Regions from separate parts of the Exiguobacterium sp. SH31 genome, predicted to be linked through region 4. Evidence: riboswitches for the same ligand, from Rfam matches in the RefSeq annotation. Region 4 holds a riboswitch; each other region holds the start of a gene.
The links. Region 4 has a riboswitch for S-adenosylmethionine ahead of A6395_RS01240 (MetQ/NlpA family ABC transporter substrate-binding protein). Riboswitches for the same ligand answer to the same signal wherever they lie in the genome.

Region 1 (7,418 bases), on a different contig from region 4:
CACGATGACCCCTTTTCGTGATTCTTCTTCATATGTCATGCTGTCACCTCATTATTAGTATGTCTCATCAATTCTAACAAAAAACATCAGCCGCTGACTGATGTTTGAAAGAAAATCCGTCTGGAGTCTTAGCGTGGGTCGTAACGCAAATGGATGAGCTCCATCGGTTGATCGTACACTTCTTCTTGAATTCGGTTCAGTTCGGTGAACGCTTGGTGGCTTAAGAACGCGATCGCCTGCTCGTTCGAACTCTCGACGTATAGCTCGATCGGCTGCGCCTTCCGCTCTTGGAGATGCGTCAGCAGTTCCGCCCCAAGTCCTTGGCGATGGTGAGCCGGATGAAGATAGAGACGAAGCACTTCCCACGTATCACCGCGGTCGATCGCATGGTAAAACCCGATGACGTCTCCTTCGGCCTCACCGACGATGAACAACTGTTCTTTCGCTTCTTCACTCGAACCGATGGCCCGGACGATCTCTTCTTGTTGATAGGCGCGCTCCATCACCTTAGACCGAACGTCATCTGTCACACTGATGGTCGCAAGTGCGATATCTCGAATCGTGGCGGCATCTTCTGGTACGGCTTCCCGCATCTTCATAACAGCTTCCCCCTTTTGGCCAATCTAGTACTATCATTCCCCATCACGTAAAAAATATCCTGCCCTTCTATTACTTTTTCGTGTCGAAATAAAGCAGAACGTTATTTTCTATTTTAACTAGGGTATATGAGTACCAATGCCAACTTACAAAGGAGTGTTTAGATATGGAACCAACATTACAAAACGATCCACATGCAGCTAACGCTAACAACCCGAATCGCCAATTCGACCAAACCAACTCGGGTGGTCCTAAAATCAATGTCGTGACCGGGATGCTTCTCGGTGCGCTCGTCGGTGGTCTGATCGCCCTACTTAGCTCGTCGAACCGTGAGACGACGAAACAGTCGCTCACGAATGCGAAGTCGTCTGTCGGCGGTCTCGTCGACACGATCAAAGAAGATCCGGCCGGTAAAGCGTCTCAAGTCATCGAGCAAGTGAAGTCGGCGTCAGGTATGATTCAAGAAGTGTCGACCGATGTGCAAAACGTCTATGAAAAAGTTGTCGGTGAAGTCGACACGGTCAAAGAAGACGTGAACAAAGTCGTCGAGACGGCCCAGGAAGCAAAATCAGATTTACAAGATATTGGTGAGAAAGTCGTCGAGGCGAAAGATACGGCACTCGGCAACGAGAACACTACGAACGAAAATAAACCACAAGCATAATAAAAAACGACCTTTCTCGCGAAAGGTCGTCAGCTTGTTGACTAACATCAATAGAATCGCTCGTCCTTCCGGCGCCCACGCTTTCCGCAGGCAATCCCGGAGCCGCATCGCGACTTATGTCGCTGCTGGGTCTCCGTTGGATTGCTTTCCTGCAGGAGTCGGGGCGCCGTCGGACGAGCAACGCAAACGGTCGCCATCTGGCGGCCGTTTGTCTTTTTCTGAGGCCTCGATGGCCGAAGAAAAAGCCTCGGACATGTTCTTCGAACCGGTAAAAACGGGAAAAGGCAGATAAACGCCGAACCCGTCCGCTGACTAGGGAGGAACCCCATATGTACCGTGCCCACCCGGAGAAGAGACATGAACCGATTCAGACGAAGACCACCCTGGACCAAATGGTCCCGCAAGACCACCTCGTCCGAAAGATCGACCGCCACATCGATTTCTCGATCGTGCACCGCCTTTGCGCGCCGCTGTACTCGAACACCGGACAGCCCGGCATCGACCCCGAGATTATCATCAAGATCATCCTCCTCGGCCCGCTGTTCAACATCCGTTCCGTCCGCCAGACGGTTAAAGAGGTCCAGACGAACCTCGCCTACCGCTGGTTCCTCGGGCTCGGGATTGATGAGAAGGTACCCGACCATTCGACGATCAGCCAGGCCTATCGGCGCCGCTTCAAAGGGAAGGACGTCTTCCAACAGATCTTCGAGGACATCTTGGGTCAGGCCGAAGCCCACGGCTTCGTGTCGGGGCGAATCCTGATCACCGACTCGACCCACATCCGTGCCAACGCGAACAAGAAGAAGTTCGACAAGGTCGAGGTCGAGCGCGTTGTGAACGCGATTGAGGGCGAGCTCCTAGACCGGGTGAACGAAGAACGGTCGGACCGTGGAAAAAAGCGCTGAAGCCCGCCTCACCGAAAAGGGAGAGCCGGTTCATCAAGGTGAGCCGGACCGACCCGGATGCGGGCTATATGTATCGTGACCAGAAGCCGGAAGGCTTTTTCTGGCTGGCGCACCGGACGGTCGACGCCAAACACAACTTCATCGTCGATGTGCACGTCACGCCCGGGAACGTGTCAGACAGCACCGTCTACCTCGCCCGTCTCGAGCATATCCTCGGCCGATTCGGCTATCCGCTAGAGGCAGTCGCCCTCGATGCGGGGTACTTCACGACAGAGATTGCGAAGGCGCTCATCGAGCGCGGCGTCTTCGGCGTCATCGCCTGGCGCCGCTTCGGCGGGAAGAAGGGGATGTTTCGGAGGACGAGCTTCAAATATGTATCAGAAGAAGACGTCTATGTCTGCCCGGCGAAACAGCGTCTCACCTATCGAACGACAGACCGACACGGGTATCACCACTACGCCTCCGACCCCGCCGTCTGTAAGAACTGCCCGCTTCTCGAGAAGTGTACGTCCAATCGTGCCCACCGGCGCGTCATCACCCGTCATCTTGATGAAACCTATCGCGAATTGGTGAACCGGAACCGTCTGTCCGAATCCGGACGATACCTCTATCGTCTCCGGCCGCAGACCGTGGAGCGCTCGTTCGCCGATGCGAAAGAGCTTCACGGGCTCCGCTTCACGTTCTACCGGGGGACCGAGAAGGTCCAGTGCGCCAACCTGGTGGCAGCCACCGCACAAAACATGAAGAAATTGGCCAACCTGTTGGCCGAAAAAGACCGTCTACATAGCATTTCTTCAATTTTATGCCGGGCAGAGCGCCTCGAGCTCGATGAACACAAAAAGAGACGAACCAAATCGCGATGGGCGATTTGGTTCGTCAACAGCCTGACGACCTTTCTCGCGAAAGGTCGTTTTTTTATTGCTTATGCGAAACGTTTTGCGCCTTCTTCAAGAACTGCCGCTTTGTCCGTCTGCTCCCATGGGAGTTCAACGTCTGTGCGGCCAAAGTGTCCGTAAGCTGCTGTCTGTCTGTAGATCGGGCGACGAAGGTCGAGCATCTTGATGATGCCGGCCGGACGAAGGTCGAAGTTCTCACGGATGAGTTCAACGAGTTCAGTCTCGCTCAATTTACCAGTGCCGAACGTGTCCACCGCGATTGAAACCGGGTGTGCGACACCGATCGCGTATGCAAGTTGAACTTCCGCTTTGTCAGCAAGTCCAGCTGCCACGAGGTTTTTCGCCACGTAGCGGGCCGCGTATGCTGCCGAACGGTCAACTTTGGTAGGATCTTTACCTGAGAACGCACCACCGCCGTGGCGAGCGTATCCACCGTATGTGTCGACGATGATTTTACGTCCTGTGAGACCTGCATCACCTTGTGGTCCACCGATGACGAAACGGCCAGTCGGGTTGATGAAGTATTTTGTCTCGGCGTCGATGAGTTCAGCCGGGATGACTGCTTCGATCACGTGTTCTTTAAGGTCCGCTTGGATTTGCTCGAGCGTGATGTCTTCTGCATGTTGTGTCGAGATGACGATCGTATCGATACGGACCGGGTTGTTGTCTTGGTCGTATTCGACAGTTACTTGTGTCTTACCGTCTGGACGAAGGTAAGCGAGCGTTCCGTTTTTGCGAACTTCTGCCAAGCGACGTGACAATTTGTGAGCAAGTGAGATCGGGAGCGGCATGAGTTCAGGTGTCTCGTTCGTTGCATAACCGAACATGAGGCCTTGGTCACCGGCACCGATCGCATCGATCTCTTCGTCAGTCATTTGACCTTCACGAGCTTCGAGCGCTTGGTCGACACCGAGGGCGATGTCTGCCGACTGCTCGTCGATTGCTGTGAGTACAGCACAAGTCTCAGCGTCAAAACCATATTTGGCACGCGTGTAGCCGATCTCACGAACAGTTTCACGTACAACTTTCGGGATATCCACGTAAGTCGATGTCGTGATTTCACCAGCTACGAGCACGAGACCTGTCGTGACAGACGTCTCAGCCGCAACGCGGGCGTTTGGATCTTCAGCCAAAATTGCATCCAAAATCGCATCTGAGATTTGGTCACAAATTTTATCCGGATGTCCTTCAGTGACGGACTCCGAAGTGAAAAGTCGACGGTTCAAGTTTGACATTTCGAAAAACCTCCTATTAATAAGGGTGATGTGTGGACGGTACTCGTTCCCCTTACGCGTTGCTTTGGGACGGTAATGAAAAAAACCTTTCGCCACGTTCAATGGGAAAGGTTGAATCGTTCTTCCTTACCCTCTTATCGTTCGAAGCTGTCGCTTCGCTTCAGGATAGCACCTTTTCCGAAAAAGACTACAGGATCGGACGGTTGCTGGGCTTCGTAGGGCCTTGTTCCCTCCACCGCTCAGAATAAGAGTATCCGTTACGAACACCATCATATAAATGCCATACCGTTCTGTCAAGCGTATCTGCTTAATTTGTAAATTTCTTCGTAATCACGGAAATCATTTATGTTTGTGAAATATCAAACATTTTTTTGACGGTTTCCGTTTTTTCACTCCCCGCTTATACAGAATATGTTAGAATGTCCTTGTAAGAAAGCGCTTACTTTAAAGGGTAAAGAAATGCTTGTTTTTGATTAGTGTGTCACATATAATAAAAATGTCATACTAATTAAACGCGGAAGTATGCGGATTTCATCCACATCTATTTAGGGGAAAGGTGGGATTCAGGATGGCGACTACGCTCCTGAAAATCGAAGAATTAATTAAGGGTGCCGATGTATTACGGAACTTAACCGTTCCAGAATTGGTGGAAGAAGCCATTCGTAACGGTGAAGGCGTACTGACGAAAGACGGGGCTTTATCGGTCAGTACAGGGAAATTCACAGGGCGGTCACCGAAAGACAAATTCGTCGTCCAAGATGAAGTCAGCAACTCGTTAGTAGATTGGGGTCCGGTCAATCAGCCGATCGCAGAAGAAAAATTTACCGCTCTTCTCGACAAAGTCCTCACCCATCTCGAGACGAAACAGAAGCTGTATTATCTCGAAGCTTCGGCTGGAGCAGATGAGCACTACACGTTACCGGTACGCGCCATCACCGAGTACGCATGGCACAGCTTGTTCGCGAAGCAGTTGTTCTTGCGTGAGTGGCCGACAGCCGGTGCGTTTGACCCGTTCACGGTCATTTATGCGCCGAGCTACAAAGCCGACCCAACAGTTGACGGGACGAACTCAGAGACGTTTATCCTCGTTTCGTTCGCCAAGCGTACCATTCTGATCGGGGGAACAGAATACGGCGGCGAAATCAAAAAATCAATCTTCTCGGTCATGAACTTCCTATTACCTGAACAGCACGTCTTGTCGATGCATTGCTCGGCTAACGTCTCGGACGCCGGGGAGACGGCGCTCTTTTTCGGACTATCGGGAACGGGCAAGACAACGCTTTCGGCCGATACGGAACGTCATCTCATCGGTGACGATGAACACGGTTGGTCACCAGACGGCATCTTCAACATCGAAGGCGGTTGCTACGCCAAGACAATCAACTTATCGCGTGAGAACGAGCCGCAAATTTATGACGCCATCCGTTTCGGCTCGTTGATTGAAAACGTCGTCTTGAACGAAGACCGCTCAGCAGACTACAAAAACATCTCGCTCACCGAGAACACGCGAGCAGCTTACCCGATTCAATTTATCGATAACGCGATGCTCCCTTCACGGGCCGGCCACCCGAACACGATCGTCTTCTTGACGGCCGATGCTTACGGGGTGCTCCCGCCGATCAGCAAGTTGACGAAAGAGCAAGCGATGTATCACTTCCTATCAGGCTACACGTCAAAACTAGCCGGGACGGAGCGCGGCGTGACCGAGCCACAAGCAACGTTCTCGACTTGCTTCGGCTCACCGTTCTTGCCGCTCGCCCCGGAACGATACGCCGACATGCTCGGCAAGTTGATCGAACAGCATAACGTCGACGTCTATCTCGTCAACACGGGTTGGACCGGCGGAGCTTACGGTGAAGGTTCGCGTATGAAGCTCAGCTACACACGGGCCATGGTGAACGCCGCGATCAACGGTCAATTGCGTGACGTCGACACTGTGAAGCACGACATCTTCAACGTCGACATCCCGGTCCATATCGACGGCGTCCCACAAGACGTGCTCAACCCACGTGACACTTGGAAAGATGCCGCTCATTACGATGTCGAAGCGCGAGCGCTCGCCTTGAAGTTCCAACAAAACTTTAAACGATTCACGAAAGCGAGTGAGAAAGTCATCGCGGCCGGGCCAATCGTCTTTTAACTCAAAATGACTAGTACCCCGCTCGGGTACTAGTCATTTTTTTGTCGCAAGCGCCAACATCCAATCCATCGCTCGGTCCGTCGTCTTCCACTTTTCCCAGAACGGGAGCTGATGGGCGAACGGCAAGATCCAAAGCTCTGCTTGCGAACCGATCTTGTCAGCGAGGGCGGTCGCATGACGAAGCCGGACTTGCTCGTCGTCCGTCCCATGGATGAGTAGCGTCGGCGCCTGCCAGTCTTTGAAGAGCGGAGACCGTTCGACATACGCCTCATGGACCGTCTCCGGGTCCCCCCCGGTCATCCGGCGCAACATCTTCCGCATCGAACGCTGTTCTTCATACGTCCACTCCAAATTCGTCACACCCGCCCACGATGTAACCGACGTGACGGGACGTTTTGATGCGAGCGACAACGCCATCATGCCGCCACGGGAAAAGCCGAGGGCGTGGATCGTCTGGTGCGTCCGGCTAACGCGGTCATACAGAGACACGACGTCCTCTAAATCGGCGCCTCCGAAATCCTCTTTCCCGGTCCCTCCGTGGTTCCCGCGATAGACCGGCGCCACGACATGGAACCCTTTCGCCGCGAACTGCATCAGCCGAGGCAACCGGACGTCACCGATCCTCCCAGTGCCGCCTCGTAAATAAAACAGCACCTGGCCGTTCGGACGTTTTGGCGTGATCGTGTAGGCGACGACTTCTTCCCCGTCACTCGTCTCGTACCAACCTCGATGCACGGGATATCCCGCATAAGGAGGCAGGACGTCGACGCGATCAAACCAACTTTTTGTCATGGAGTACTTTCATCGTCTCGGGCAACACTTTATCTTTCATCATGAAACTGTAGCGGCCGTTACGGAGCAGGTTCGTCGGTAACGTGTCCAACAAGACGGCCCCGTCGGTCTCATCGACGGCCGGATGATCCTCGAACCGCTCGATCTCCGCAAAATAAATATTTTTGATGACGGTGTCGCCACGCCCGA
Region 2 (7,418 bases), on a different contig from region 4:
ACCATACATATGAGAAGACTTTTCCCACACAGGAGGGAACTATGAATCATTTTCGCAAGATGTCCGTCCTCGGTTGGAGCATTTGGAGTTTGATCGTTTTACTGACCATCACTTTGTTTACAACCGGTGTCCTTGATGTTCCGGCGATCGAGCCGCTTCCGTTCATCTTGATCGCGTTGCTCGTCATCATTTTCCAAATGGACTCGATTGAACGGAAAGGCGTCTATTTCACGTTTTCAGAAAGCATCGTCCTCATCATCTTTTTATTCTTTGATTTTGAGACGGCGCTCCTCGTCAACCAAATTGGACTCCTCGTCTTTCAGTTCGCCAACTTAAAACCGCGCGTCGCGCTCCGCCGCTTCCGGTTCACTTATCCGTGGAACGCGATCACGTCATTTTTAGAAATCGCCATCCCGGCAAGTGTTTACTTGGCACTCGGCGGTGAGACCGGTCTTGGCTTCTATTCGCAGGATTCGTTCGTCCCGCTCCTCGGTCTGATCAGCGCCATCATCTTGAACACGATTGTCCAAAAATATCAAGTCGGCTGGTGGTTCCGCGTCGATATTCCGGTCCGAGATTTTCTGAGTATCGCTTTTTACACGTATATCGTCAGTTTCGTCTTCATCTTTGCCGCGTCGTTCTTCCGTGAGACGAACTTGCTCGTCGTCAGTAGCATCGCGGCCGCCCTCACGTTCTTTATTAAGCGGTTGATGATTCAAAAAGGGCGCCAGGACGCGTTCAAGTCATTGATCGAACAGTACGATGAAGCGAAAGAGGCAGTCTCCCTGTCTCAAAGCGAGGCTCAGGCGATTGAAGTGTTCTTGAGTCAATGTGAGCGCCTCAACCAATATGATAAAGGGTTTGTCGAGTTCGTCCTGTTCGACCGAACGCTCTATTTCGATTTGTTGACGCGACAGCCAATCGACCGTCCGCTCGTCTTCGACTTGATGGATGCGCGCCATCCACACGCCAAGTCTGTCGATTATGAGATGCGTTTCGAATGGGACGCAGCGTTGTCAGATGCGTTTCATGACGACTACCACAGCTTCATCTCGGTCCAGTCAGAAGAGATTGACGGGATCCGCACACGCATCGTCATGATCGGTGAACACGTCTATGGCTATCCGCCCATCATTCAAAACGAGATGGTAAAATTGTTGAAATCATTCAACCGAACGATCAGCCGGTGCCACGAACGCGACCGCCTATACACGGAAAGCCGCACCGATAGCTTGACGCTGCTCGCCAACGCGCGCGCGTTCTACGAGTATGGGATTCAACAAATCTCGGACGGTTCGATGTACCCGATCTCGGTCGCGATGCTCGACATTGACTTCTTTAAAAAAATTAATGACACGCACGGTCACCAAGTCGGAGACAGCGTGCTCCAAGAGTTCGGGCGGCGAATTCGGCAAGTGCTCCGGACCGATGACTTTGCGGCCCGTTACGGGGGCGAGGAGTTCATATTGCTGCTCAATCATTGCGACGTCGACCAAGCCGTCGATATCGCCGAACGGATTCGGCAGAAGATTGAAGATAAGCCGTTCCGTGTCGATGGGGTCGATATTCCCGTGACCGCCTCGATCGGTGTCGATACGATTCAAGCGTTCGGCGACAAACGGCTTGACGATACGATCCGTAACGCTGACCGGGCCCTTTACGTCGGCGGTAAGTACGCCGGTCGTAACCGCGTCGCCCATTACAACTTTTTGACGACATGACTTCCCCCCGCGTCCACTGGCGCAGGGGGATTTCTGTTGACAACCCGATTTGAAACAGGTACGTTAGGAAACGTGTCTAACAACTACATCATGACGACTTTTTATCAAGAGAGACGGAGGGACTGGCCCTTAGATGTCTCGGCAGCGGGTAACCTGTGCCAAATCCAGCGAGCGTTCTGCTCGAAAGATGAAAAGGGTGTCTCTTACAGAGAGAGCCTTTTTCGGAAGGCTCTTTTTTTCTATTCTATTAAATGAGGTGAATCAATTGGAACAACCAACAGCTAACAAATGGGCACTCTTGCCTTTGCTCGTCTTCCTCGTCTTCTTCATCGGAGCAGGTATTTATTATGGCGACTTTTACAAGTTTCCGGTACTGATCGCGGCGTTGATCGCTTTAATTGTCGCTGCGATGATGACGAAAGGAAGCGTCACTCAGACCGTCGAGCGTATCGCACAAGGCGCCGGTAATCCAGGCATCTTGATCATGATATTCATCTTCCTGCTCGCCGGCGCGTTCTCGAGCGTCGCCGGTGCAATCGGTGCGATTGACGCGACGGTCAATGCGGCCTTGACGTTCCTGCCACCGTCACTCTTACTGAGTGGACTGTTCGTCATCGCTGCTTTCATCTCGATGGCGATGGGCACATCGACCGGTACGATTGCCGCGCTTGCCCCGATCGCGCTCGGCATCCATCAAGAGAGCGGGGTCAATATCGCAATCGCGGCCGCGGCCGTTGTCGGCGGGGCAATGTTCGGAGACAACTTGTCGTTCATCTCGGATACGACAATCGCTGCCGTAAGGACACAACGGACGAACATGCGCGACAAGTTCCGGACCAACTTTTGGATCGTGCTCCCGGCCGCAATCATCACGACTGTCCTGTTAGCCGTTCTCTCAAGCGGAGAATCGACGATTGAAGTGGCCGCGTTCGAATGGTACAAATTGATTCCGTATCTCGCCGTCATCGCCCTCGCCTTGACCGGACTGAACGTCATCCTCGTTTTGCTCGGCGGCATCGCGCTCGCTGGCATCATCGGGCTGATTGACGGAAGCTTGGCCGTCACGACTTACGTCACGGCGATGGCCGACGGCATGATGGGGATGGCCGAGATTTCGCTCTTGACGTTATTCATGGGCGGACTCGTCGGGCTCATCTCATATAACGGTGGACTCACCTATTTACGAGACGCACTCACGTCACGGATTGAACGCCGGGCTGGTGCGGAATGGAGCATCGCCGGGCTCGTCAGTGCGACGAACGTCGCGACGGCGAACAATACGATCTCGATTCTCGTAGCAGGCCCGCTTGCCGCGAATATCGCCGATACGTATGACATCGAACGGAAAAAGTCAGCGAGCGTACTCGACATCTTCTCGTGCGGGGTACAAGGACTTCTGCCTTACGGGGCGCAGCTCCTCATCGCCGCCGAGTTGACGAACACGGCGTCACCCGCCCTCGTCCCGTATATGTTCTATCCGTTCCTCCTGTTCATTTGCGGAGGTTTGGCGATCGTCTTCAACTTCCCACGTTTCAAAAAAACCAACTGAGCAAAAATCCTCGAAGGCGGCCGCCTTCGAGGATTTTTATGTTCTCGCTTCACGTTTACGTTTGAGCTCTTCGTTCCGTTTTTTGAAGGCGCGCCGTTTGAGAAGTTCTTCGAGACCCCGGCTAATCGCCCACAATACGAGCAAGAGCAAGCCGAGCATCGACAAGCGGAACGGGCTTTGGATGAACTCTTGCCACTGATCACCGATGACCGAGAAGATGATGACGACGAGCAGTTTCCCGAATCCGGCCGCCAATACGAACGTCCGGAGCGGCATTTGAATCAAGGCGAGTAAGTACGTGATCAAACTGACCGGGATGAACGGCAACGAATATAAGAATCCGAGCGAGATTGGACTCATATGGTTGATGCGATCGAGCCAATAGACACCCTGTTTATGTTTTTCGAGCCAACGCGTCATCGGTTTGCGGAACACGTAACGGACGGCGGCGAACACGAGGAGTGTCCCTGCCAAGCTGCCGATCCACGATAAGAGCACACCGAGCCAGAAGCCATACGTGGCCGCGTTCGCCGAGATGATCAAGACGAGCGGGAGAAACGGGAAAATCGCTTCCAGGAACGGGGCCCCGAGTCCAGCCCAAGGACCTCCCGGCAGTCCTTGGAGCCATTCAATGATGTTCAATATATATTGTTGGAGTGATGTGAGCATTTCAGTTTCCACCTTCGGCTTTCGTTACTACCTTTTACCCGAATTCGTTCAAGAGGACGCATCTCCCTGCTCTCCTCAAAAAAAAATAAAAAGTATTTGCGAAATTTCACTGTGATATCTATCATATAATAATGGACTTGTGGTTGCAGGCAAGTTCATTCGTCGAACGACACAACCCAACGTTCGTTTTCCTGCAAAAAACTGAACACAGGGGAGCAATAACATGGAAACAAAACCAATGCGGGTCTTGCTGTACTATAAGTACGTCAACATCGAAGACCCAGAAACACTAACACAACAACACCTCAAGTACTGTAAAGACCTCGGGATCAAAGGGCGTATCTTGATTTCTTCCGAAGGAATCAACGGAACGTGCTCGGGCACTTGGGAACAAACCGAACAGTACATGAACGATTTGAAAGCCGATCCATACTTCAGCGACATCGAGTTCAAAATCGATGAAGTCGAAGAGCATGCTTTCAAGAAAATTTTTGTCCGTCACAAACAAGAGCTCGTGACGTGGCGCTTTGATGGTGAGTTCGACGTGCCGAAACAACACGGTGCGTATCTCGAACCGGCAGAATGGAAAGAGATGATGAATCGCGACGATGTCGTCATCCTCGACGTTCGTAACAACTACGAGTACGATCTTGGCCATTTCAAAAATGCGATCAAAATCGACGTAGAGGCTTCTCGTTACATGCCAGATTGGCTTGAGGAGAACAAAGACCTCTACGAAGGGAAAACACTTCTCACGTACTGTACCGGAGGCGTCCGTTGCGAGAAATTTACCGCATATATGCGTGACCAAGGTCACGACAACATTTTCCACTTAAAAGGCGGCGTCGCCATGTACGGCAAAGACGAAGCAACACAAGGGGAAAACTGGGACGGCGAGCTTTACGTCTTTGACGAGCGCATCAACGTCCCAGTCAACACGGTCAATCCGTCAGTCGTTTCAACGTGCATGCACTGTGGAACGAAGACGGTCCGTTACGTTAATTGTGCCAACCCGGAGTGCAATGCCCAACACTTCTGTTGTGAAGAGTGTGAACCCAAACAGATGCGTTCATGCTCGAAAGAGTGTCAGGAGCATCCACGCAACCGCTATATCATCGAGAATATTGCGGAACAACTTCAAGAGACTGAAGGCGTCGTCGGGTAACAAAAATCGACCGAATAGCGTCGCGGGCATTTGCCCGCGACGCTATTTTTGACAGAAACTTTACGTCTAGCGCGGCATGGAATCGGGTATAGTGTAGATACTATTGTCAGACAGGAAGTGACTGAATTGCTCTTTAACGAACCGTTACTCGCCGCAATACTGGCCTGGTTTATCGCCCAGGCGGCCAAACTTGTGACCGAACTCATTCGAACACGTGACTTTGAACTTGAAATCATGTTCGCCTCAGGCGGAATGCCAAGCTCCCATACCTCGACCGTCGTCGCGCTCGCGACCGCGATCGGCCGGGCTGAAGGCCTCGACTCAAGCATGTTCGCCCTCGCGCTCACGTTCGCGACGATCGTCATGTACGACGCGACCGGCGTCCGTCAAGCCGTTGGTTTCCAAGCCCGTCTATTGAACGACTATTTTAAAGGGATCAAGCACGACACGCCAATCTTGAACGAACTCGTCGGCCATACACCGTACCAAGTCATCGTCGGCGCATTGCTCGGCCTCGTCGTCGGACTATTTTTCCCAATGTAAACGATACACATGTCCAGGCATGTCGGTCCCCTCTCAAAAACTGTCCATCTTTTTGTGAACTTTCACAACAGAGACGGTATAGTGATAAAGAGGAGGAATCGACATGCCTTTTTTACAGAAATCATATGAATCACTCGACACGCTCGCCGAAGCGATCGGGCAAGCGATCCGCGCACCGATCACGATCGAAAATCGCCACCATCAGCTACTCGCCTATAGCACGCATCCCGACTCGACCGACCCGGCTAGAATCGCGACCATCATCGGCCGTCGCGTCCCGGAAGCCGTCATCGAGGATTTATGGGAAAGCGGTATCCTGCAAGAGCTGATCGACCGAGACGAGCCTGTCGTCATCCCAGCCCGGATGGCCATCGGTCTAGGCGAGCGCGCCGCCGTCGTCATCAAGCAGCAAGAAGATGTGCTCGGCTACATTTGGAGTCTGGCCCGGACGACCCCTTTCTCCGAGCAGGAGCTCACCGTCTTGAAGGAAGGGGCAAGTATCGCCAAGAAACTGCTCATGACGATCGCCATGCACGAACGTCGCATCGATGCCGAACTCGAGCGTTTCTTTTTAGAAGTGCTCGCTTCGCCATACCTTGCTTCCGCACATCGGGAGCGCTTGAACGAACTTGCCCCGATCGCCGTTGCGAGTCGCCTGACAATCATCGACTGCTTGCAGCCGATCACTCCGCAATTTGCTGAGCGGTTATTTTATGCGCTTGCGACACAAGAAGCGATCGAGGTCGTCCTCCACGCTATCGACGGCCAACAACTGCTCGTCTGGCATTATATGAAGTCCGAGCTGTCTGAAGAAGAGGCCGCCCTCCTCCAGTGGGCCGATCGCTTTGAGACCCAACTTCAAGACAAGTTCACTGACGCCGAACCTCGCCTCGGGATTAGCGGGCGTTTCTTCGAAAGCGATACGCTCTATGCCGCGACCGAGGAAGCAAGACGGGTCACATCGCTACGCCGGAAGTTCCCGTTCGAGCTCGCTAGTGCCCGGGCGTTCGAGCAAATTGGCATCTATCAACTCGTCCCCGATTTGTCCCGACGAATCGGCCTGCGCCTCGAGACGCACCCGACGATCGAACGGTTGCAGGCGTATGACCAAGTCCACCGCACCGAACTCGTGACGACGCTTGAATGGTATTTCTATTTTGAAGGGAACGTCAAACGAGTCGCCGCCCACCTCCATATCCATCCAAACACGGTCTTGTATCGGATTCGACGGATCGAAGAACTGACGAGCATCACCCAAGTCTCGCTCCCGGAACGGGCCGCTATTTATTTAGCGATCAAGGCCGGACAATATCGTCAAGACGACTGACCCCCACTTTGTGAAAAATCACAAAGTGGGGGTTGTCGCTTTTAGAATCCATGCTAAAGACAGCGATTTCACTTGGGTCTATACTAGAGGTGTGAACAAATTGTGTCAGCAGATAGAAAGGGGAACTACACATGAAAATCGGGGTATTGAAAGAGATTAAAAATAACGAAAACCGCGTCGCGTTGACGCCGATGGGTGCATCAGTCTTGACGGAACTCGGACACGAGGTGCTCGTCGAGACGGGAGCCGGCATCGGGAGCGGCTTCACGAATATGGAGTACATCGACGCTGGGGCAAGCATCGTCGATTCAGCACAGGACGTTTGGGGAGACGTTGAACTCGCCTTGAAAGTAAAAGAGCCACAGCCGTCAGAGTATCAATATTTCCGTTCAGACCTTACGCTCTTCACGTATTTACATTTAGCGGCCGAACCTGAACTCACGA
Region 3 (7,418 bases), on a different contig from region 4:
AATCTTCCAACACGCGGACTCGGTAAGGCACTTGGGGATATCGATGTTGTGAAGACGCGAGAATCGGCTAAAGAACGTTTGGCCGAACGGCGGATGAAATAAAGAAACGGACGAGCAATTCGTCCGCTTCTTTATTATGCGTTCACATTCTGTTTCTCGTAGATCGGCACCCAGCCCTCTGTCGTCACGAAGATGCGGACGGCGACGACTTGGCGGTCGTCTTGAAGCGTGAAGTAGTGGCGCGTGTTCACCGGGACCGAAATCAAATCGCCCGGATTGAGCTCGATGTTGAAGTAACCGCGTTCGGCGTCGTCGATGGCGAAGATGCCGTGACCGCTGACGATGAAGCGGACCTCGTCGTCCGTATGATGGTGTTCCTTTTGGAAGTTGACAAGCAGTTCGTCCAAGTTCGGTGTCGCGTCAGACAGCGAGATGACGTCGGCCGTTTGATAGCCGCGGCGCTCTGACACGTCTTGAATCTCGTCACGGAACGTTGCGAGGATGGCTTGCTTGTCTTCGTCCGTCAGTTCGTAGTTTTCTTGAAGCGCGATCGGAAGTTTAGCGATGTCCCACTGCTCGTACAGGATGCCGCGCGATTCTAAAAATACGTTCACTTCAGATTGGTCGACGAGACGTTCTTCAGTTTGTTGGAAATAGACAGTTGCCATAGAAAGTTCCTCCTTATGAATGGACGCCTAAGGCGCGTAGTTTTAACGTGTAGCTGAACAAAAATTCGTATGCTTCTAAATAGCGCTTCGCCGCATCCGGCGTCTCGCCCCAGACCGTGATGCCGTGATTACGGATGAGGACGGCACCGGCGTTTGAATGGACGTGAGGCGCGAAGGCGGCCGCGAGCGTCGGGATGTCGGCATGATTGTCGATGATTGGGACCCGGACGACCGCGTCCTCTTCCCAATACCCGAGTGCCTTGATGATCTCTTGCCCCGTGAAGACGACCTCACCGTTCACGGCGTGGAGCTCGGAGATGACGTTGTTGTCGACTGTGTGCACATGGAGTGAACACGCCGCCGCGGTCTTGTTGAACACCTCGACGTGTAGCAACGTCTCAGCGGACGGTTTACCAGTTTGTTCGCCAAGCAACCTGCCGGCCGCGTCGACGAGGACGAAATCGTCCGCGGTCCGTTTTCGTTTATCGCGTCCGCTCGCCGTGACGAGGAAAGTCAGCGGGTCGTCGGAGACACGAATCGCCAAATTGCCACTCGTTCCTGGGAACCAGTCGCGCGCGGCGAGTTCGTCTTTAATGTCGGCGAGTTCAAGCCAACGTGCAGTCACGCTCATACGTACACCTCCTTCATGTGATGGGTGATGTCGTCGAACGTCTCGAACGGGGCGTAGGCGATGCCTTCTGCTTCACAGAGCGTGATGAGTTGCCCACGGGCGTAGACGAAATCGGCCCGTTTGGCGATCTCGAAGTCGGTCACCGAGTCACCGATGACGATCAAGCGATCAACGGGATCGACGATCGTCCGGGCGATTGTCGGTTTGCAGCAACCACAATCATTCGTGCAATGCGCGTCACAGGCGTAGGGCCAGTCGACGCGTACCGTCTCGTCCGAGAAGTCGGCGACGTTACAGTAGATGTGGTCCGGTGCGACGTGGTCTTGCAAGATCGGGTGCACGAAAAAGTCCATGCCGCCGCTGACGACGTCGAACTTCCAAACTTGTTGCCGGACTTCTGCCAAAAACGTCGAGAACCCTGGGCGCAAGGTGATGCGGTCCAGCAAGTAGTCACGGTACGCCGAAGCGTCAGCGCTCGGCAACAGCTGGAACATCTGTCCGACCCCGGAGCGGATCGAGATGTCTTGAGCGAGCACGTCGTCTTTGAGCGCGTGCCATTCGGGCGGTGCGAACGCCCGCATCAAAGCGATGATGTTGTCCTCGGCCGTGATCGTCCCATCGAAGTCACACAAGATGTGAATCGTCATTGTTTTGACCACGCCTTTAGCGCGGACTCGAGCTCGTTCGTCTGGCTCGCCACGCCTAATACTTGCTCAATCGCTTGTCGGAACGCCCGGGCCCCGGCAGCCGCGCCGTCTGGGTGACCGTGGATGCCGCCACCGGCGTTGATGACGACGTCTGTGCCGAAATCACGGATGATGTCCGGGATGAGCCCCGGATGGATGCCGGCCGACGGGACCGGTAGAATCGGCTTCGTCCAGTGCGGCCGAGCACTGCCATCCCGAATCGCGAACGCCTCATCAGGCGGTGTCGCAAGTGAACCGTATGGGGACGGGAACAGCGTCAAGTCGGCCCCCGCGAGGCGGATCAATTTTCCGAGCAAGAGCGAGTGGCTGATCGAGCTGGTCAAGGCGCCGGCGAACGCCGGGTGCGCCAAAATCGGGACGTTAATTGTTGGATCGCTTGCGAGTTCGCGGAGTGTGTCGAGCCCGTATGTATAGACGTTGAACAACAGTGCCGTCGCGCCCGCCTCGATCAAGCGGAGCGCTTGGTCACGCAGCCCGAACACCGGGCCGCTGAGCGTGATGGCATAGAGCGAACGTTTCCCGGTCGTTTCGAACTGTTCTTGGATGACGGCCGCTCCGATTTTAGCTCGTTCAAGCGACGGAGTGAGCGGGTTGTCGTATAGGATTTCATCATCTTTGACGATGTCGATGCCGCCGGCGAGCTGGTCTCGAAGTTGCTGTTCTAAGAAGCGTAAATCACGGCCGATGATCCCTTTAAAGATGCTCATGACGAGCGGGCGATCATGTACGTCGAGCAACTCACGAACGCCTTGAACACCGAACTTTGCTCCAGGGAATTCAGATGCAAGCGTTTCGGGTAACGTTAAGTCGATCAAGCGTACCGAGTCATCGAGCGATAATTTCCCGAACGTCGTCGTCAAGATGGATGAGAAGTCGGGCGTGACGTTATGGAGCGGATAACGGATTGTGAAGCGGCTCGTCGTTTCCGTATGCGTCGTTGAGACGACCTCGCCCCGATACGCCTTTAATTGTTCTTGCTCTAGGTGAGGCAGTTCCGTCCACGTGCCGACAGTCAGTTCGAGGGCGATTTTCTCGGCGACAGTCGCGACGCGGTCCGTCCGGCTGATTTCATATGTGGCAGTAATACTCATGTTCGTTCCTCCTTCCGGTCAAACAAAAAATGACCCCATGCCGAGGCAAGAGGTCATCATAAAAAAATGAACTCTTATCTCTCAGCTTACGCTGCAAGAATTAGCACCGTGCCCAATCGGGTCGGTTGCTGCGACATCATCGGGCTTGTCCCCTCCGTCTGCTCTTGATAAGAATGTATTTTGAAGTTGTGAAATTTAATTGAATTTTGTCACACAATATCCGGTTCGTCAATTCCTTTTTTTGAGAAAAAAAGTTTGAGTTCGTTGTTACCATATATGCATAAAAAAAGTGACCGTTGCTCCAGCAAATTGCCGTTGACAAAGGTGGGGTCGAGTCCGTAATATTCATCACAACAAGTTCACACAATCGAATACGACACTCTTATCGCGAGTTGGCAGAGGGAATTGGCCCGATGACGCCGCAGCAACCGACCAGTAGGCACGGTGCTACATCCACCAGACATACGTCTGACAGATGAGAGGAACAACCGTTACGGCTGTGCCTCTTTCTCGCGGAGAAAGGGGCTTTTTTTGTGGGGAATATACCGAAAGGGGAAACAGACATGGCTTATCAACCATTTACAGAACAGACAGTCGTCGAGCACGTCAGAACGTTAGGGTTACTCGAAGATGGGGGCATCGCGCATTGTGAGGAGATCGGGGACGGCAACTTGAACCTCGTCTTCCGCATCCGTCAAGGCGAAACGAGCCTCATCGTCAAGCAGGCGCTACCGTATGCGAAAGTCGTCGGCGAGAGTTGGCCGCTCACACTTGAACGGGCGTGGATCGAGCAGCTCGCGTTGCGCGAATTCGCCAGTGTCGTCCCGCGTTTCGTCCCGGTCGTTCTCGGCAGTGACCGGACGCTCGCCTACACGATTTTAGAAGACTTGTCTGACTTTGATATCGTCCGGACGGGCTATTTGGAAGGGAAAACGTATCCTGAACTCGCCCGTCACATCGGTGAGTTTTTAGGACAGACGTTGTTTGAGACGTCAGACTATGCGGCCGGCCCGATTGAGAAGAAGCGGAAAGAACGGGATTATTACAACCCGGAACTGTGCGACATCACTGAAAAACTGATCTTCATCGATCCGTACAAAGATGCCGAATCGAACAACATCGAAACCGCGCTCCGTCAGGACGTCGAAGCGCTTTGGCGTGACCAGAAATTGAAAGTGGAGGTCACGAAACTGAAAGTCGGTTTCGTCACGAAACACGACGCGCTCTTGCACGGGGACTTACATACAGGCAGCATCTTCGCGACGCAACAAGAGACGAAAGTCATCGATCCAGAGTTCGCTTTTTACGGACCGTTCGGCTTTGACATCGGGCAAATCGTCGCCCATTTGACGCTATCGACGTTCCATGACCCACTCAAACGGTTCGAGCGGTTCACCGACGTATTGACGGTATGGGAGACGTTTGAGAAGACGTTCCGGACGAAGTTTGAGACGGCGGTCGAACCGTTCAACACGGACGGGTTCGTCGATGAACTACTTCAAACCATCTTTAGTGACACGATTGGCTACGCCGGATGCGAACTGATTCGCCGCACCATCGGTCTCGCCGGAGTCAATGACCTCGAGACGTTACCGGAAACGGTCCGGCTCGAGCGGAAACGGGAAGCGCTCACGCTCGGCACGACGCTCATTAAACAGCGCCACGATGTCCGGACAATCGATGAATTAGTGACGCTGTTAGCGGGGGTACGCGTATGACAGTCCAAAACATTCGCTTCGAACCGTCCCGGGACGAGCTCGTCATTTTAGACCAAACGTTACTGCCGCATGAGGAGCGGTACGTGACGATCGCGACGCTCGAACAGGCGGAGCACGCCATCGAGACGTTACAAGTCCGAGGCGCGCCGGCCATCGCCTATTTCGGCGCATTCGTGCTCGCGAAAGAAGCGGTCCGCCTCCAGGATGACCCGGACTTCACACGCCGGCTCGACCTCGTCGGCCGTCGATTGATCGCGACGCGACCGACGGCGGTCAATCTGCAAAACGTGATCGAGTCACTTCTCGGGCTGAACGTCGGCGTCGACTTTGAAAGGATCGCGACCGACATCAAACATCGGGCCATCGCGCTGTTCGAGCGAGACGTCGACACGTATCGGGCCATCGGGGAGCATGCGCTCACGGTGCTGCCAGCAGGGGGGAACGTCTTAACAATCTGTAACGCCGGGGCGATCGCGACGTCGCGTTACGGGACTGCGCTCGCTCCGTTTTACGTCGGGAAAGAGCGAGGTATCGCGTTTAACGTCTTCGCTTGTGAGACGCGGCCGCTCCTCCAAGGGGCACGCCTGACCGTCTGGGAGCTCGACCAGGCCGACATCGATGTCACGCTCATCACCGACAATATGGCCGCTTGGACGATTCAGGCGAAAGGGGTCGACGCCATCATCGTCGGCGCTGACCGCATCACACGGACGGGTCACGTCGCCAATAAGATCGGCACGCTTCAGCTCGCCGTCCTGGCTAAACATTACGGGATCCCGTTTTACGTCGCGGCCCCGCATTCGACGTTCGATTTGACGGCGGACGATGTGATTCAAATCGAGGAGCGGAGCGCGCTAGAAGTGACCCATATCGGCGGACAACCGACGGCGCCGGTCGGGATCACCGTCTTTAACCCGGCGTTTGACGTCACACCGCCTGAACTGATCACCGGACTCATCACCGAAGCGGGCGTGTTCGAGCCGAATGAAGCAGCGATCACACACCATGTAGGGGGAACGGTTCACGTGTGAAACAGCAGCTCCGTGCTTGCCCGAACGATGAAGTGTGACCGTCTTGGTATGAGACGGGAATGGCCAGATTTACTTAGTCGACAAAGGCACCGGGCAGCAAAAGCGCCCTCAGAATCTATCCTGAGGGCGCTTTTTGCGTTCTAATGCGATGAAGTCGAACGTACTCCCGTTCGTGTCTTGTTGAAATGAAGCCACTTGTCGAAACCCGCAAGCTTCATACACGCGAATCGCCCGCCCGTTGAACGTGGCAACCGACAAGGTGATACGATTTGGGTCGAACTTGGCTTCGACGAAAGCAAGAATCGAGGTGACGAACGCTCGTCCGGTCCCGTTTCCGGTCAGACCTGGCTTCATGCCTAAACCGAGGTCAATCGTATCGGCGTCTGTTTGATGCACGCTAACGAAACCGACCAGTTCGCCATCGTTCGTGATGGCGAATACCGATTGCCCTCGTTGTTCGGTGTCTAAAAACTCGGCCAAGTCGTCTTCGTCAGCCTCCATATCGTAAAAAGCATACTCTCCATCGTAATGCCAGGTGAAAGCAATCGTTTCTGCCTGCGCTTGTGTCATCAAAGCGAACTTATACGTCATAGTGATTTCCTCGTTTCAAAAGGATAGATAGGTGCTACACTTTCGATAGTACCATCAATTCAAGAAGTGAGGTGACCACATGGGAATCAAACTAGATATGGTCGGCATCGTCGTCGAGGATATGAAGCGCGCGCTCGACTTCTATCGGCTGCTCGGCCTGTCGATTCCAGTATCAATGAACGGGGAAGCGCACGTTGAAGTTGACGAAGGCGGCGTCCGGCTCGCCTTTGACACAGTCGAGGTCGCGGAGTCGGTGTATGGGGAATGGAAACCGGCATCGGGGCATCGGGTCGAGCTCGCTTTCCTGTGCGACAGCCGTGAAGCGCTCGATACACTGTTTGAAGCTATCTTCAAACAAGGATACGTGATTCATCGTGAGCCGTGGGACGCGTTTTGGGGACAACGTTACGCCATCGTCGTCGACCCAGACGGGAACCTCATCAGTCTATTCGCGTCATGACAAAACCCTCGCCGGACTTGGCGAGGGCTTATTCGTCTCGGGTTTCGCCCCAAGAGCAGAGCGCCTTCATCGCTGGTTGCAGGCTAAACGCCTCCTCGGTGAGGGAGTATTCGACGTGGAGCTGTTTGTCGGTCGAATAGTCGTCGCGTCGGACCATGCCGAGCTGTTCGAGTTCGCGCAGTTGGTCGGTCAACACTTTGCGGCTGACATCGGGGATGGCGCGCTGAATCTCCGAGAAGCGGCGCGGGCCGGTCTCGAGCGTGCAGTACACTTGTGGACGCCATTTACCGCCGATGATGTCGAGCGCCTTGTTGACGGGGAACGGGGTCGTCATGTTCAGTTCGCCTCGCTTTCGGGTAGTTACTTCAATGTGCGTACTTTTTTTCTTGCTACGATGAAGGTATCTTATCGTTATCGACCCAAATGAGCAACCAAAAAGGAGCGGATCAATTTGACTTATCCACGTACATTCTCACATATCGGGCTATCAGTCCCCAGTGTGACGGAAGCAGTGAAGTTTT
Region 4 (7,418 bases):
CAATAGGTCAACATGTCCTTGGCCTTGATTGCCTGCACTTCAAGGTCATGTGTGATGTGCTCTGCCGTCCAATGGGCCTCGACAACATCATATCGGACTACTTCTTGGTCCCGGGCACATCCTGCAGCCAAAACGAATAGCGATAGACAGATTCCTAATCCGAACTTTTTCATCAGTTCACCTCAATTCTTCGGTTTCTTCTTCAAGTCGGGGAAGTAGGACAAGAACGTCTCCGCCCCTTCGCTCGTCAGTTTATACGTTTCCTCAGTAGATTGGTCCGTCACGTAGATATCCAGTTTCTTCGATCGCTGTTTATAAGTCACCTTGAATTCCTGACCTTTGAGCCCGTCGACGATCGTTAGAAGCGGATAGTCGCCCTGATCGCCTACACGTTTCGTCGGCTCGGCGGAATCGATTGCTTGAATCAGATCATCCATCTCGTTGCCGGCCGCACGCAACACAGCGGGATAGGATACTGTCGATTCGTTGTCAAACGGTTCCTGATGGAGATACACGAGCGGCCCGGTCACAATCGGCATATACTCCTCGTTAGGATGTGTCTCGAGCGTCTTTCGTTCATCAGTGGACAACAGCTTTGCGGCACGATATGTGATGCTTGCTGTCTCGGTCACCGCTTCTCCGTCGCGGGTGTAACTGAACTCATATAACGGATAGGTCTTATTCGGCACGAGTTCCGTGTCAAGCGGGAGTCTCTTGACGACGAGGTCGTCATACGTCGGTTCTTCTTTCGTTGGATCATTGATTGTATGTAACGGACTGACCGAAACGTAAAGGTCAGCAAGTAGTAATAACACGTATGGTTTGGCGTCACGCGAATCATAGCCAATGGCTAATTTGACATCTTCTACATCCGCCATCATCGGTTCGAACGCGAACAAAGGGAATTGGCTCGGCCGATCCCCGACGGTCAATTCGATCTCTCCGTGGATCGCAGGAGAAAACGCCATGACCGTATCGGGAAACGGCTCGATTTCATTCCCGGCCTCTGTCAATTCATCAGCATTTTGCACGGCGAGGCGAGCGGCTTCGTCTGCTGGACGGACAGACGGATAGTGCCGAATCGAATGACCCGCAGTCAAATCGACGAACTCCGGGAATGCATCGACCATTTCCACTGAATAATGTGGTGAGGCCATATCCCGACACATCGCATAATTTTCGTCCCCTTGTATGTATGTCACGGCTTTAAATCCATATTCCCAACCCGTGTCCGTCATCGGATGGCGGCTCGCCACGACCGTATCGAACACAGTCAGGTCGCCCTTCAACTCGGTCGTCAAGTCCCCAGTGCAGGCCGCGAGCGTCTCACCGGCCGATTCGAGCACCACTGGTTGTTCTAGTGAGTATTTGCTGACGGTCCAATGGGCGTCGACATACGACAAGTTCACGACGTCTTGTTTCTCTTCACCACACCCGGCCAACAAGCTCGTGGATATTACAAGTAAACCGACTAACTTTTTCAAATTATCCGCCCCTTGAATTTTATTATCTCCAATTTTACCATTATATTACTTTGGAGAGGGTATGAAAAACCCGCCCATGAAATTGGACGGGTGCGATGAATCGATTAGATGCTGTTATCGATGGCGCGTGTCAGTCTCGTCTCGACATCCAGTGCGATGGACTGGAGCGACTCGTCCTCGATCAATTCGATCAGTTTCGTCGGTTTCGGCATGCCGACGTGGGTCGCCCCGTCTTTCGTGAAGACGGCGAGCTTGCACGGCAGGAAGTAGCCGCCCTCACGGTGCGCCGTGATGACTTTCTTGGCCTCTTTCGGGTTGCACACTTCGAGGATACGATAGTCCCCGTCGATGGCTTCACCTTTCTCTTTGAGCGTATCACTCAAGTCGAAATCCCACAGCACGCCGAACGCTTCGTCCTTGAGCGTCGCTTTCAACTTCTCGACCACTGCTTCGACCGACTGATCCGTCTTCACCGTATAATCAAACATGTAAGCCCCTCCTTGTTTGTTGTCTCTCTCGTCATGTACCCGAACTCGCTTGAAACGAATCGTTCCGACGATTTCGAAAAAAGTATATGTGATTTGAAACATATTCTACGCCGAACCCGTATAATCGAGAGACAATAAAGTAATCCAACCTTAGGAAAAGGAGAAGTGGTTGTCGTGACGGTCACCGTATTCACGCATACAAGCTGCAGTTCTTCCCGCAAGACGCTCGATTGGTTACGCGAACAGAATATCCCGTTCATCGAGAAGAAATTGACCGACCAAGGAATGTCGTTCACCGAGTTCAAGGAGATGCTCCGGCTCACCGAAAACGGGACGACCGATCTCTTGTCTGTCCAAAAAAGTGTCTACAAACAAGCGGCCGACCAGCTCGACGAGATGTCGCTCCGCGAACTGTACAGTTTTGTCGCGACGCATCCGCAGATCTTGAAGAGTCCGATCGTCGTCGATGACAACCGGATCCAGATCGGGTTCAGCGAGAAAGAGATCCGGACGTTCATCCCCCGGCATAACCGGATCGCCGACTTGAAACGACTATTAGACAAACAGTAAGAGCGCCGCAAATTTTGCGACGCTCTTTTGTCAGGCTTTCTTTAGCCGGGCCGCCAAGCGGTTGCCGAACGATTGGATCGACTGCACGAGCAGGATCAAGACGAAGATCGTCACGTACATGACTTCCGGCTCGAACCGGAGATGCCCGTACTGATAGGCGATATCTCCGAGTCCGCCCGCACCGACGAGACCCGCCATCGCCGTCGCACCGATCAGACCGATCGTCGCGATCGTCAGACCGAGCACGATCGACGACCGCGCCTCACGGATCAATACGTACCAGATGATCTTACGCGTCGAGATGCCCATCGCCTCGTACGCCTCGACGACGCCGCGATCGACTTCGAGCAGTGCCGACTCCATCAAACGGGCGATGTATGGCGCCGTGAAGACGATGAGCGGCAACAGCACGCCTTGGACGCCGATCGTCGTCCCCATGATGAAACGGGTGAACGGCAAGATGAAGAATAGCAGAATGATGAACGGGATCGAGCGGACGACGTTGATCACGCTCGACAATGCCCCGTAAAAGTAACGGTTCGCGAGCCGTCCATTCGGCCGCGTCAAGACGAGGAGCGTCCCGAGCGGCAAGCCGATCAGTGTCGAGATGACGAGCGCGATGCCGGTCATCGTCAGCGTCTGGATCGTGCCCGTCCAAATCAAGTCACCCCAATTTTCCCAAAACTGCAGCATGGTTCGTCACCTCCTTTACTTTGACGCCGCTCGCTTCAAGGTAGCGGACGGCTTGGTCGGTCTGTGCCCGGTCCCCGTCGAGATGGACGAGCAAGTTGCCGACGAGACCGCCTTTCAGCTTTTTGATCCCGCCCCCGATGATGTTCGGCAGCAGGCCGAACCGTTTCGTCAGCTCGGCGAGGACGGCCTGTTCGGTCTGGTGACCGATGAACGACAAGTTGACGAGCGTCCCGTGCGAGCTCAACACGTCGACGACTTCTTTCGGGACGTCGAGGTTCGCTTTCAAGAAGCGGCGCGTCGTCGGATGCTGCGGGTCCGAGAAGACGTCGAGGACGTCGCCTTCTTCGACGATCTTGCCGGCGTCGATGACGGCGACCCGGTCACAGATGCGCTCGATGACTTCCATCTCATGGGTGATCAAGAAAATCGTCAGACCGAGCTCGCGGTTGATCTCGAGCAACAGATCGAGGATCGACTCGGTCGTCTCCGGGTCGAGCGCGCTCGTCGCCTCGTCACTGAGCAGGATGTCCGGCTCGTGCGCCAAGGCCCGGGCGATGGCGACGCGCTGTTTCTGGCCGCCGGAGAGTTGCTCCGGGTAATGTTTACGGTGATCGGTCAGTCCGACGATATTGAGATACTTGTCGACCCGCTCGCTGATCGAGCGTTTATCGAGTCCTTCTAGGCGGAGCGGGATGGCGACGTTGTCTTCGACGGTCGCCGTCTTCAGCAGGTTATAGTGCTGGAAGATCATCCCGATGCGGTGACGGAGCTTTGATAACCCTTTTTTGTCGAGCGTCGTGATGTCTTGTCCCTCGATCTCGACTTGACCTGACGTCGGCCGTTCGAGCAGATTGATCATGCGGATTAGCGTGCTCTTGCCGGCGCCGCTCCGTCCGATGATGCCGAAGATCTCACCTTTTTCAATCGTCAGCGAGACGTCGTCGAGTGCCGTGACGGTCCCTTTGTTCACCGTGAACGTTTTTGAGATCTGTTTGAGTGCGATCATAGTGCCTCCTTAAAACGCCGGGACGATCGAGCCGTCGAACGTCTCTTCGATGAACGTCCGGACCTCGTCCGAGTGGTAGTAAGATTTGAGTGTCTCGACGACTTCATCGTCTTTGTTGTCGGTACGGACGACGACGTAGTTCGGGTACGGGTTGTCGACCGTGTCTTCATGGAACAACGCGTCCTCATTGATCGATAGGCCGGCACCCATCGCGAAGTTCGTGTTGATGGCCGCGAGCGCGACTTCCGGGAGCTGGGTCGGGAGCTGTGACGCCTCGAGCTCGATGAATTCGAGGTTGAGCGGGTTCTCGGCGATGTCACGTTTCGTCGCCTTGTCCGTCAATCCTTCTTTCAAGGTGATGAGTCCGGCCGTCTCATACAGGCGCAGCGCCCGAAGTTCGTTCGCCGGGTCGTTCGGGACGGCGACTTTATCGCCCTCCTTCAACTCCTTGATGTCCGTCAGCTTGTCCGAATAGAGCCCCATCGGGAAAGCGACCGTCTTGAACACGTCGTCGATCTTATAGCCTTTGTCCGCCTTCTGCAGCTCGAGGAACGACAGCGTCTGGTAACTGTTCACGTCGAGACTGCCTTCGTCGAGTGCGGTGTTCGGCGTGTTGTAGTCGTTGAACACCTTGATGTCGAGCTCGAGGCCATCCTCGGCCGCGAGTTCTTTTACTTTCTCGGCGATCTGCTGGTGCGGCCCACCCGTCACGCCGATCGTGAGGGCTTCTGTGCTGAGCGATTCGCTCGCGTCCGATTGGCCGCACGCCGACAAGGCGATGGCCGCGAGTAGAGATGTTCCTGCGAGTACTGTTTTCTGTTTGATGTTCATGAATGATTCCTCCTCCAAAATAAAAGCCCGCTACTCATAAAGAGTGGCGGGCACGACAAGTCAAAGACAGTCGGACACGCTCATCTCCCAGACGTTTCGTCTGTTGGAATTAGCACCATGATCATTACGATCTGGTTGCCGGGTTTCATAGGGCCAGTCCCTCCACCACTCTTGATAAGCTATCGGTCTTATTTAATTGTTATCATCTTACTTTTAATTCTTTTATTTGTAAACAGAAAATACTAAATTTTCAAAAATTATTTTCAAATAGTCAATATCGAGCGTTACGGGTGAACGTTGCAACTCGGTCTCGACCCGGACCGCGTCGACCAGTTGCGGTATGTCGGCCGGCACGAGTCCGAGCGTCTCAAGTGACGTCGGCGCGCCGATCCTGGCGAGCCACGCCTCTAAATATGGGGCGTCAGACGAGCCACGCAACCGTTCTTGGACAAGGAGGCCGAATCCGACCTTGTCGCCATGTAAGAACGGGTGGGTCGACTCGAAGCGGCTGAGCGCGTTGTGAACGGCGTGGGCGACGGCAACGCGTGTCCCGGCGTCCCCGAAACCACCGACGGCGCCGCCGACGGCGAGGATGTGATCGACCGCGAACCGGGTCTCTGGCCCATACGCGGTGAAACTGGACTCACTCAAGTCGAGTTCGACGAGCCGGCCGCATTGCTCGGCCAAGGCGAGACCGGTGTTGACGCCGGCGTCAGGCGAACTGTCGCCGCTCAAATAGCGGGCCTCGTAAAACTTGGCGACCGTGTCGATGACGCCAGCCCGGAAGTAGTCGTACGGCGAGTCGGTCACGACCCTTGCGTCGACGATGACCCGCTCGATGACGACGCGGAACACGTCGTAGCGGACGTATGCCCCTTGCTCGTCATAGATGACGCTGAGCGGCGTGAAGGCGGCACAGTTCGAGGCGAGCGTCGGGATGACGATCAGCGGGACACCTTGCCGGTAAGCGACGAGTTTCGCCGTGTCGACGAGCTTACCCCCACCGATGGCAATGAGGACGTCCACATTTTTCAAACGGAGCCGTTCGACCTCAGCGTCCGTGCATTCGCCGCCGAACAGCGATGTCGGATAGGCAGTGATCGCTGGCAGGACGCGCTTGACGACGTCAAAACCGTTCTGTCCGCGCAGCACGTGAGCACGACGGCCATCGATCAATTCATCGAGCCGCTCGAGCGCGTCATCCGCATGGTCGTACTCGAGCACGGCTTGGCGGATCATGCCCGGACCTCTTCATACGTCGCAAACAGTTTCTCGATCCGCTCGACGGCCTCGTCGATCTTCGGCTCGGCGGAGACGAGCCCGAACCGGACGTACCGCTCGCCTTCTGAGCCGAAGAAATAGCCCGGCGTCACGGCGACCCCTGCCTCGTGGAGCAGCTTATGGGAGAACGATTTGGCGTCCCCGTCCGGCACTTTCGCCCAGACGAAGAACGAGCCACTCGGGGCCGTGATGTCCCATCCGGCCTGACGTAACCCGTCGACGAGCCGGTCGCGGCGGGCCTCATACAACCGTGACAAGTCGTCCCGGAGCGAACGCGGTGACTCGAGCGCGGCGATGGCCGCCTCTTGGATGGCCGAGAACACGCTCACATGGACGTGGTCCTGGTACGTGTTGATCGCCTCGATGATGTCGCGGTTGCCGACGGCGAAAGCGACCCGCCAGCCGGACATGTTGAACGCCTTCGACATCGTATACACCTCGATGCCGATGTCTTTCGCACCCGGCGCCTGCAGGAAGCTCGGCGGGACGTGACCGTCGAAACCGATGCTGCCGTAGGCGAAGTCGTGGACGACCATGAGGTCATGCTTATTCGCGAACCGGACCGTGTCGTCAAAGAACGCGGGCGACGCGACGGCGCCGGTCGGATTGCTCGGGTAGTTCAAATACATGAGTCGCGCCCCCTGCGGATCGAGCGTCTCGTAATCAGGAAGATAGCCGTTCTCTTCCCGGAGGACGAGGTCGTGGACGACCGCTCCGGCGAGACGTGCCCCCGAGATGTAGTCCGGATAGCCCGGGTTCGGTAGCAACATGCCGTCACCTGGTTCGAGAACACATTGCGGGAGCGTGATGAGTCCCGACTTGCTGCCGATCAAGATGGCCACTTCGGTCTCGGCATCGAGCGCGACGCCGTATTCGGTCTGGTAGAATGTCGCGACCGCTTGCTTCAGGCGCGTCTGTCCCCGGAACGGTCCGTATTGGTGCGTCGCCGGGTCGAGCAGGGCCGTCTGCAGCGCCTCGCAGATCGAGGCCGGTGTCGGCAAGTCGGGCGTCCCTTGGCCGAGCCGGATGACGTCGCGGCCTGAACGCTCGAGTGCGGCGACTTCG

Region 1: it holds a riboswitch for S-adenosylmethionine, as region 4 does, so the genes downstream of both, metK (methionine adenosyltransferase) here and A6395_RS01240 (MetQ/NlpA family ABC transporter substrate-binding protein) in region 4, are expected to answer to the same signal.
Region 2: it holds a riboswitch for S-adenosylmethionine, as region 4 does, so the genes downstream of both, A6395_RS09850 (Na+/H+ antiporter NhaC family protein) here and A6395_RS01240 (MetQ/NlpA family ABC transporter substrate-binding protein) in region 4, are expected to answer to the same signal.
Region 3: it holds a riboswitch for S-adenosylmethionine, as region 4 does, so the genes downstream of both, mtnK (S-methyl-5-thioribose kinase) here and A6395_RS01240 (MetQ/NlpA family ABC transporter substrate-binding protein) in region 4, are expected to answer to the same signal.

The regions. Positions count from the first base shown of each region.
Region 1 covers NZ_LYTG01000023.1:48,334-55,751, forward strand. The annotation lists gene A6395_RS03405 (alpha/beta fold hydrolase) at 1-39, opposite strand, end outside; gene A6395_RS03410 (GNAT family N-acetyltransferase) at 129-599, opposite strand; gene A6395_RS03415 (YtxH domain-containing protein) at 764-1,261, shown strand; partial or broken gene A6395_RS15660 (IS1182 family transposase) at 1,591-2,930, shown strand; gene metK (methionine adenosyltransferase) at 3,089-4,297, opposite strand; SAM riboswitch class I at 4,429-4,548, opposite strand; gene pckA (phosphoenolpyruvate carboxykinase (ATP)) at 4,866-6,437, shown strand; gene A6395_RS03440 (alpha/beta hydrolase family protein) at 6,471-7,229, opposite strand; gene ytkD (RNA deprotection pyrophosphohydrolase) at 7,210-7,418, opposite strand, start outside.
Region 2 covers NZ_LYTG01000067.1:20,819-28,236, reverse strand. The annotation lists gene A6395_RS09855 (GGDEF domain-containing protein) at 42-1,721, shown strand; SAM riboswitch class I at 1,820-1,915, shown strand; gene A6395_RS09850 (Na+/H+ antiporter NhaC family protein) at 1,987-3,270, shown strand; gene A6395_RS09845 (TVP38/TMEM64 family protein) at 3,307-3,939, opposite strand; gene trhO (oxygen-dependent tRNA uridine(34) hydroxylase TrhO) at 4,163-5,104, shown strand; gene A6395_RS09835 (divergent PAP2 family protein) at 5,222-5,647, shown strand; gene A6395_RS09830 (PucR family transcriptional regulator) at 5,751-6,974, shown strand; gene ald (alanine dehydrogenase) at 7,106-7,418, shown strand, end outside.
Region 3 covers NZ_LYTG01000041.1:48,314-55,731, reverse strand. The annotation lists gene A6395_RS06825 (DUF4188 domain-containing protein) at 1-102, shown strand, start outside; gene A6395_RS06820 (1,2-dihydroxy-3-keto-5-methylthiopentene dioxygenase) at 135-668, opposite strand; gene A6395_RS06815 (methylthioribulose 1-phosphate dehydratase) at 682-1,299, opposite strand; gene A6395_RS06810 (2-hydroxy-3-keto-5-methylthiopentenyl-1-phosphate phosphatase) at 1,296-1,946, opposite strand; gene A6395_RS06805 (2,3-diketo-5-methylthiopentyl-1-phosphate enolase) at 1,943-3,097, opposite strand; SAM riboswitch class I at 3,169-3,271, opposite strand; SAM riboswitch class I at 3,477-3,579, shown strand; gene mtnK (S-methyl-5-thioribose kinase) at 3,661-4,815, shown strand; gene mtnA (S-methyl-5-thioribose-1-phosphate isomerase) at 4,812-5,846, shown strand; gene A6395_RS06790 (GNAT family N-acetyltransferase) at 5,955-6,437, opposite strand; gene A6395_RS06785 (VOC family protein) at 6,517-6,897, shown strand; gene A6395_RS06780 (winged helix-turn-helix transcriptional regulator) at 6,926-7,231, opposite strand; gene A6395_RS06775 (VOC family protein) at 7,349-7,418, shown strand, end outside.
Region 4 covers NZ_LYTG01000007.1:6,711-14,128, forward strand. The annotation lists gene A6395_RS01210 (hypothetical protein) at 1-173, opposite strand, end outside; gene A6395_RS01215 (hypothetical protein) at 183-1,484, opposite strand; gene A6395_RS01220 (DUF302 domain-containing protein) at 1,589-1,972, opposite strand; gene A6395_RS01225 (Spx/MgsR family RNA polymerase-binding regulatory protein) at 2,147-2,542, shown strand; gene A6395_RS01230 (methionine ABC transporter permease) at 2,573-3,235, opposite strand; gene A6395_RS01235 (methionine ABC transporter ATP-binding protein) at 3,207-4,241, opposite strand; gene A6395_RS01240 (MetQ/NlpA family ABC transporter substrate-binding protein) at 4,251-5,072, opposite strand; SAM riboswitch class I at 5,150-5,253, opposite strand; gene A6395_RS01245 (iron-containing alcohol dehydrogenase family protein) at 5,295-6,311, opposite strand; gene A6395_RS01250 (aminotransferase class I/II-fold pyridoxal phosphate-dependent enzyme) at 6,308-7,418, opposite strand, start outside.